2 regions of the Paenarthrobacter sp. C1 genome follow, and region 1 is predicted to be linked to the other one. Evidence: riboswitches for the same ligand, from Rfam matches in the RefSeq annotation. Region 1 holds a riboswitch; the other holds the start of a gene.

Region 1 (3,910 bases):
TCGAACTCCTGCGCTACCTCATGGAAAATCCCAAGCGCGTCGTCAGCAAGGCCCAGATCCTGGACCGCGTCTGGGACTACGACTTTGGCGGCCAGGCCAACATCGTGGAGCTCTACATTTCGTATCTCCGCAAGAAGATCGAGGCGAACCACCCACCCATGATCCACACCATCCGTGGTGCCGGCTACGTCATCAAACCCGCGGACTAGGCATTGGGCACCCTTTCAGGAGTTGCCAGGAGCTCCCGGCGCAGCTGGCTCAATCCCTCCACCTGGCATTTGCGCACCCGCCTGGTGCTGGTAGCCATGGCCTTGCTGGTAGCAATCTGCAGCGCCGTCGGAATCGTCAGCTACGCCTCCATGGACGCGGTGTTCAACAAGCAACTGGACCAGCAGCTTCAACAGGCCTCCAGCCGCGCGAACGAGTTCGGCAGGCCGCCGTCGAGCTTTCCGAACGCACCGTCCGGGAGGCCGGATCCGCTGGAGGCCCGCGGCCAGGCCGCCGGGACGCTGAACGCCCGGATCGACGGATCAACTGTTCGGAGTTCAGGCCTGATCGACGCCCAGGGCAAGAGGGTCTCCCTTTCGGACGCTGACGAGCAGGTACTTCTGACACTCCCCCGGGACAGCCGCCCTGTGGACCGTTCCCTGTCCAACGGCGACTACCGCCTGGTGGCCGTGACAACAAACTACGACGACGTGATCGTGACGGGTCTGCCGCTGGCGGACAAGCAGACCGCCGAGGCGTCCCTGGTCTGGACCATGGTGCTGGTATCGCTGGGCGGTCTGGTGGTGATCGGCCTGGTTGGCACGGTGATTATCCGGCGAACCATGCGGCCGCTTGAGCAGCTCTCCGAAGTCGCCACCAAGGTTTCACGCCTCCCTCTCGACGCCGGCGAGGTGGCACTTGCGGTGCGGGTCCCGGCGTCGGCTTCCCATCCCGGCACTGAAGTAGGGAGCGTCGGCTACGCCCTGAACCAAATGCTGAACAACGTATCCAGCGCACTGGAGGCCCGCCAGGAAAGCGAAACCAAGGTGCGGCAGTTCGTCGCCGACGCCTCCCATGAACTGCGTACCCCGCTAACCGCCATCCGCGGCTACACCGAGTTGCTGCGGATGACCGAAAACTTCACGGACGACGGCAGGAAGTCGCTGGCCAGGGTCCAAAGCCAGTCCGAGCGCATGACCACGCTGGTCGAGGACCTCCTGTTGCTTGCACGGCTGGATGAAGGCCAACCGGTCAAGGTCACCGATGTGGACCTGACCCAGCTTGTGGTTGAGACAGTGAGCGACGAGAAGGTCATGGCCCCGGACCACATTTGGCAGCTCTCGTTGCCCGATGAACCCATCACCGTCCGCGGCGATGCCACGCAGCTCCACCAGGTGCTGGCCAATCTGCTCTCGAACGCCAGGAAGCACACAGATCCCGGAACTACGGTTGTCACCGGCGTGATGCTCTCGGCCGACGGCAGTGCAGTGGTGACCGTGACGGACAACGGGCCCGGCATTCCGGACGATTTCCAAGGCCGGATCTTCTCCCGCTTTGCCCGGGCCGACGCAGCGCGGTCAGGGTCGGAAGGGACGTCGGGGCTGGGCCTGTCGATCGTGGAATCCATAGTTGAAGCGCATGGTGGAAGCGTCGAAGTGACCTCCCGTCCGGGTCGTACGGAGTTCGCCGTGAGGCTTCCAACCGTGAGCGGCGGACAACTGTAACGATCCCGGCAAGGCGACTCACCGTCGTCGTGATCTCTGTTACCTAAATGTGACTTCTGCAGAAACCTCCTGTACCGTCGAAAGGGTGGGTCGCCCCAACTGGCCCGCATCCGGGATGCGCCGAGCTCTGCCACTTCCCGGAGTCCGTACTTTCTCCGAGGCAGAGACGGGGGACCCAGAGTCTCCGGGCCCAGGCATTTATTGCCTGCCCTTGGGGTGAAGCCGCAGCGTGATGCGCGGCCGGATGACCTCATCCGAACCCGACAGCTAACTCCGCAGGCGCTGAGAGGTAATCACACATGTCTGAATTTAACGATCAGACGCGCCCTTCCGCGCGTCACCGCGACCATAACGACAACCCGTCGACCAAGTCGCAGTCAGTCCTCAAGAAGGCAGCCCGTGACGGCAAGTCCGGTGCACGCATGTCCGTAGTAGCCGGCGTTATCGCCGCTGCACTGGGCGTTGCATCGCTCGGAACCGCCGCCAACGCAGCTCTTACTCTCCCTGAGGCAAGCCGCGTGGCCGAAGCCCGGACCGCCGCCGAGGCCAGCAACAACAAGGCCGCCGCTGACGCAGCAGCCAAGAAGGCCGCAGCTGAGAAGGCTGCCGCCGACAAGGCCGCAGCTGACAAAGCCGCCGCCGAAAAGGCTGCCGCTGACAAGGCTGCCGCCGACAAAGCCGCTGCCGATCAGGCCGCCGCCGCACAAGCAGCAGCCGACCAGGCCGCCGCAGAAAAGGCTGCCGCCGAAAAGGCCGCCGCTGACGCAGCCGCCAAGCAGGCAGCCGACGCCGCTGCTGCCGCCGCCGCAGAAGCCGCAGCCGCCGCAGCTGCTCCCAAGGCTGTGGATGACCCCGCTGCTGCCAAGGCCTACGCCGCCAGCATTCTGGGCAGCTACGGCTGGAGCGCCGCCGAAATGACGGCACTGAACACGCTGTGGGAGAAGGAATCCAACTGGAAGACCACTGCCACCAACGCCTCCAGCGGCGCCTACGGCATTGTCCAGTCCCTTCCGGCCGGCAAGATGGCTTCTGCCGGCGCTGACTGGCAGACCAACTACCAGACCCAGATCAAGTGGGGCCTGAACTACATCAAGGAACGCTACGGATCCCCGTCAGCTGCACTGGCCTTCCACCTGGCCAACAACTGGTACTAAGCCAAGCTGTTTGATTGCCGCCCCGGCTTCCGCCGTTTGCCTCAGTTCTTACTGGAGCGGATGGCGGGAACCGGGGCGGCTTCTTTCGTTTTCACAGGTGCTTGCCGGGGCTCACAGTAGTGTCACAGCTTCCGCCTAAAGCGTTCATAATCTGATCCTTCATTCTGGATCCATGACCATCACGGATCCAGGGACCGTAGTCCACCACCCGCAGGACCCGGGCGTGGGCGTCCCCGCCCGGGTTCCTGTCCTGGACCTCACCGTGCCCGTCTGCGACGAGGAAGCGCGGCTAGAGGCGAACCTCCGCCGGTTGCACAGCCACCTCATGGAGTCACTGCCGCACGCGTTCCGGATCACTGTTGCCGACAACGCCAGTACGGACGGTACGCTTCGGATAGCCGAGCGTCTGGCCCGGGAACTGCCCGAACTTCTCGTCGTCCGTTTCCAGGACAGAGGCCGTGGGAACGCGCTCCGCCAGGTCTGGCAAAACTCGCCGTCGCCCATTCTGGCCTACATGGAAGCCGAGCTGCCGGCCGACCTTTCCGCCTTGGCACCCTTGCTGGCCCCGCTGCTCTCCGGGCACTCGGATGTCGCTGTCGGCACCCGGCTGTCACCGGCCTCGCACACGAACCTGAGCCCGCAGCGGCAGATCATTTCCCGCAGCTACAACGCCCTGCTGCGGACCCTCATGGGCGCCCACGTCTCCGATGCCCAGTGCGCTTTCAAAGCCATCCGGGCCGACGCCGCACGCAAGCTCCTCCCCTACATCAAAGACGACCGCTGGTTCTTTGACACTGAACTCATGATCGACGCCGAGCTCTGCGGTTTGCGCGTCCACGAGGTCCCCGTGGACTGGACTGACGATCCCAACTCAAGCGTCGACGTCGTACGGACAGCCTTTGCCGATCTGCGCGGCATGGCGCGGTTGATGCGCGACCTCGCCCGGGGACGGGTCCCCGTCCGTGAGCTTAGGAGGGAGCTCGGTGCGGTGGCGGAAACGGGAAGCGGTATTCCCGGCAGAGTACTTCGCGCCCTGGGGTGGGC
Region 2 (3,910 bases), on a different replicon from region 1:
CGGCCAGCCGATCGATTTCACCGCAAAGCTGACCACCAAAGACGGAACGGAGTCCCCGGCACGGGAACAGATCCTGAAAGTCAACGAACCGGTCTACTTCGGTGAAACCGGGGTGTTCCTCGTCGGCAACGGCTACGCCCCGGTCGTCACGGTAAAGGACGGCACCGGGAAAACCGCGTTCAGCGGTCCCGTGGTGTCCATCCCCAACGACGGGGTGTACACCTCCTCGGTGGTGCTCAAGGTCCCGGACGCGGCACCGTCCCAGCTGGGCTTTGTCGGGTTCTTTTTGCCTTCGGCCATCAAGAACGACCAGGGTGTGTCCTACAGCTTCGATCCTGATCCCCTGAACCCGCAGCTGAACCTGAATTCATACTACGGAGACCTTGGACTGGACACCGGAGCCCCGCAAAACGTCTATGTCCTGGACGTGGCCAAGCTGACCCAACTCAACGGCCGGGACCTGCCCGCCGGGGGCATCACACTCGCACCCGGTGGCACGTACACGCTGCCCGACGGCAAGGGAAGCATCAGCTTCGACGGGCTGAAACGCTACATCGGAGTGGATGTGCGCAGCACCCCCGCCCAAGGTGGGGTCCTGGCGTTTTCCCTGCTGGCCGTGACAGGCCTGATGGTCTCGTTGTACGTGAACCGGCGCCGGGTCTGGGTCCGCGCCGGCACCCACGAGGACGGCAGGACGATGGTCGAGTACGGCCTCCTGGCCCGAGGAGAAGACCACCGCCTGGCCGCCGAGGCCACTGCCATCCGCGCCCTGTTGGCACGGCGGTGGCAGCTTCGGGAGGAAAAGAGTGGCGTATAGATTATTGCTGTCGTGGCGTTGGGTGGGGTGGCTGCTGCTGGCCGCACTTTTCGCCGCCGCATGCATAGGCCTGGGAAACTGGCAGATGGACCGTCGGAACCAGACAGTGGCAGAGATCCGCAGGGTCCAGGAGAACTACGACAAACCCCCCGCGCCGTTTCAGGACGCCCGCCCCTACTTCGAGGTCGCCAACCCCGACGCGAAGTGGACAACCGTTGCAGTGTCCGGCCGGTACCTTGTCCAGGACCAGAGAATCGTCAGGAACCGGCCCAATAACTCCGTTGCCGGATATGAGGTAGTGGTTCCGTTCCGGCTTGCTTCCGGTGAAACGATCGTGATCAACCGGGGGTGGCTGCCGATCGGCAACCTTCGGCCCGGATACCCCGATGCCGTGCCGGCCCCGCCACCGGGCGAGATCTCCGCGGTGGTGCGCATCAAACCCTCCGAACCCGATCTTGGCCGGGACGCTCCCGAGGGACAACTGGCCAGCATCGACCTGCCCTACTTCGCGAGCCAGCTGGGCTATCCCTTGATGACAGGCAGTTACGGGGTGATGGCCTCGGAGTCCCCGCAGCCCGCCGTAGTTCCCCAGCAACTTGCCCAACCGGCCGTCAAGGAAGGATCAAACCTGTCCTACGCCATGCAGTGGATCACCTTCGGGGTTCTGGCGTTCGTCGGCTTCGGATACATGGCACGTCAACAGGCCCGCATCCACCGTGAGGAGCGTGAAATCCCGGACGAATCCGCGGAGACAGCAAGCACCCTCCAGCACCCCCGTCATCCCTCCGCGCCCAAGCGTTCCCGCGCCGAGGAAGAAGACGCCCTGCTGGACTCGATGGGACTGTGACTCTGGCGCAGGCCGGCGGATACCCGCGCAGCGCGGGCATGGACAATCCCCACGGACGGACATCACGGCGCGCGGGAACCATCCTGCACTGGGCCTCGTTGAGCCTTTGGCTGCACATCTGAAGAGACGCTCAGCAATTGCGTACCGGCCACCGGATAGCGTCCGCGCTTGCACGACACGCGAAGGTACTGTCACGAAATTGTAACGATGATGCTTTGCGGCTACTATTAATTCAGGTTTTTCTGTACTGAGACCCTTGATGCCCCATGCTGAACCCCGCCGGGGGCATCAAACGACTATCCCTTTTTGACGGCGGGGGTGGAGGACCCAGGATCGGCAGTAAGCCTGCCTTGGGGTGAAGCCGTGATGTCGGTGGCCTGAAAGCCGCCGGGCACGGCCGGGCTTTTTCCTTGGCCCGAACCCGACAGCTAACTTCGCAGGCGAACCGAAAGGATCGATCCCCCTTGCCTTCTGTATCCCCCCATGGCCGCCGCCGAAAGCCAACCTCAGGATTGGTGCCCCGCACGGCCCTCCCGATGATGTCCCCCACGACCGGTCGCCACCGACCCCTGCCAGGCGCAGGGGCGCGGGCGCGCCGCCGCAAACAGGTCACCGCAGCCGCCACGCTGAGCGTCGCCGCGCTGTTGACCGCAGCGCTCACCGCCGCCCATGCCGGCACGGCCCCCACCGGCACGGCCCCTGCCGTGCAGGCATCGGAAACCGTCGCTGCCGGCGCGCCCGTCCAAGCCCCCGTCGGGGCTTCGATCAGTTATGAACGGCCGGCTGTCACCACCGAGCAGGCACCGTTGCCGGTACCCGCCAAGACCCCCCTAGCTGCTGCCGGCGCGGCGACGACCCCGGCGGCCTCCCCGGTCCCCGCTGCGGCTGCTCCTGCGCAACCTGTCTCAGCAGCCCGGCTCGGGGCGCCCTTGGCCGGCATGTCGGTCACCTCGCCGTTCGGTATCCGCACCAGCCCGATCTCAGGCACTGGGGAGCTGCACACCGGCCTTGACCTCGTGGCAGCCTGCCAGACCGCGGTGTTCGCCGCCGGAGCCGGGACCGTCGTGGAGGCCGGATGGTCCCCCTATGGTGGCGGGAACAGGATTGTGGTGGACCACGGCAACGGCCTGAAGAGCACCTACAATCACCTGGCCTCCATCGAAACCTCCGTGGGCGCGACCGTGTCCGCCGGCCAGCGGCTGGCCGCGGCCGGAACCACCGGCAACTCCACCGGATGCCATCTGCACTTCGAGGTACTTCTTAACGGACAGACCGTGAATCCGCAGGGATGGATGTAAGCCCCGACTGGTTGTCGACCGTCAGAGTCCTGATGTGCCCAGGAAGACGTGGCTAAAGGCGAAGAAGATGGTTGCGGTAACGGCCACGTAGAGCAGCGCGGTAATGATCCAGCCGAACTCACCGACAACGCGGGCCGTTCCGGCGGGTACTTTGATGACTCCATGGGTGATGTTCCGGGCCGTGACCCAGACGAACAGGGGAATCATTGCCGCCCAGACGATCATGCAGAAGGGGCAGAGGATGTGGATTGAGTACAGGGCCTGGGACCACAGCCAGACGACGAAGCCAAACCCAAGCGTGACACCGGCCTGCAGTCCGGCCCAGTACCAGCGGGCGAACGTTGCACCGGAAAGCAGGGCCATGCCCGTGGTGATGATGACGGCGAACGCCACGATCCCGATGAACATGTTGGGGAATCCGAAAACGGAACTCTGCCAGGTCTGCATGACCTGACCGCAGGAAATCCAGGGATTGACGTCGCAGACGGTTTTGTAGCCGGGGTCTTTGAGTACCTCGAGTTTCTCCAGGACCAGGGCGCCGGAGGCGAGCCAGCCGATGACGCCGGTGATGACCAAGAGCCACCCGAACGGCTTGTTGCGGGTCATGCGGGGAATATCCAACCCCGCAGCAGCTGAAGCAACCCCACGATCGGAGGGTTTCACGTTCGCGGAGGGTTTTGCGGTGCTGGTCATGGCAGAAGTCCTTTTAGGTGGTCTGGCGGCGGGCTTGGTAATCATGATCCCGCAGCTGCGGTAGTGATCAGTGCCTTCAAAGTGCCTTTTTGGGAGATCCCCAGGATCCGGGCACTGACGCGGCCTTGAGTGTCCAGCACCAGGGTGGTGGGGACTGCACGGGGCGGGACGTACTCGGTCATGGCCAGCAGGATGCCGCCGTTGCTGTCATCGAAGCTGGGGTAGTCGACCTTGAAGGTCCGTTCGAAGGCTTCG

The links. Region 1 has a riboswitch for cyclic di-AMP ahead of ACNAOU_RS03685 (hypothetical protein). Riboswitches for the same ligand answer to the same signal wherever they lie in the genome.
Region 2: it holds a riboswitch for cyclic di-AMP, as region 1 does, so the genes downstream of both, ACNAOU_RS26180 (M23 family metallopeptidase) here and ACNAOU_RS03685 (hypothetical protein) in region 1, are expected to answer to the same signal.

The regions. Positions count from the first base shown of each region.
Region 1 is NZ_CP186052.1:743,554-747,463, reverse strand. It holds gene ACNAOU_RS03695 (response regulator transcription factor) at 1-209, shown strand, start outside; gene ACNAOU_RS03690 (sensor histidine kinase) at 213-1,712, shown strand; cyclic di-AMP (ydaO/yuaA leader) riboswitch at 1,845-2,006, shown strand; gene ACNAOU_RS03685 (hypothetical protein) at 2,012-2,866, shown strand; gene ACNAOU_RS03680 (glycosyltransferase) at 3,039-3,910, shown strand, end outside.
Region 2 is NZ_CP186054.1:110,634-114,543, forward strand. It holds gene resB (cytochrome c biogenesis protein ResB) at 1-817, shown strand, start outside; gene ACNAOU_RS26175 (SURF1 family protein) at 807-1,664, shown strand; cyclic di-AMP (ydaO/yuaA leader) riboswitch at 1,948-2,121, shown strand; gene ACNAOU_RS26180 (M23 family metallopeptidase) at 2,180-2,962, shown strand; gene ACNAOU_RS26185 (vitamin K epoxide reductase family protein) at 2,984-3,655, opposite strand; gene ACNAOU_RS26190 (TlpA family protein disulfide reductase) at 3,697-3,910, opposite strand, start outside.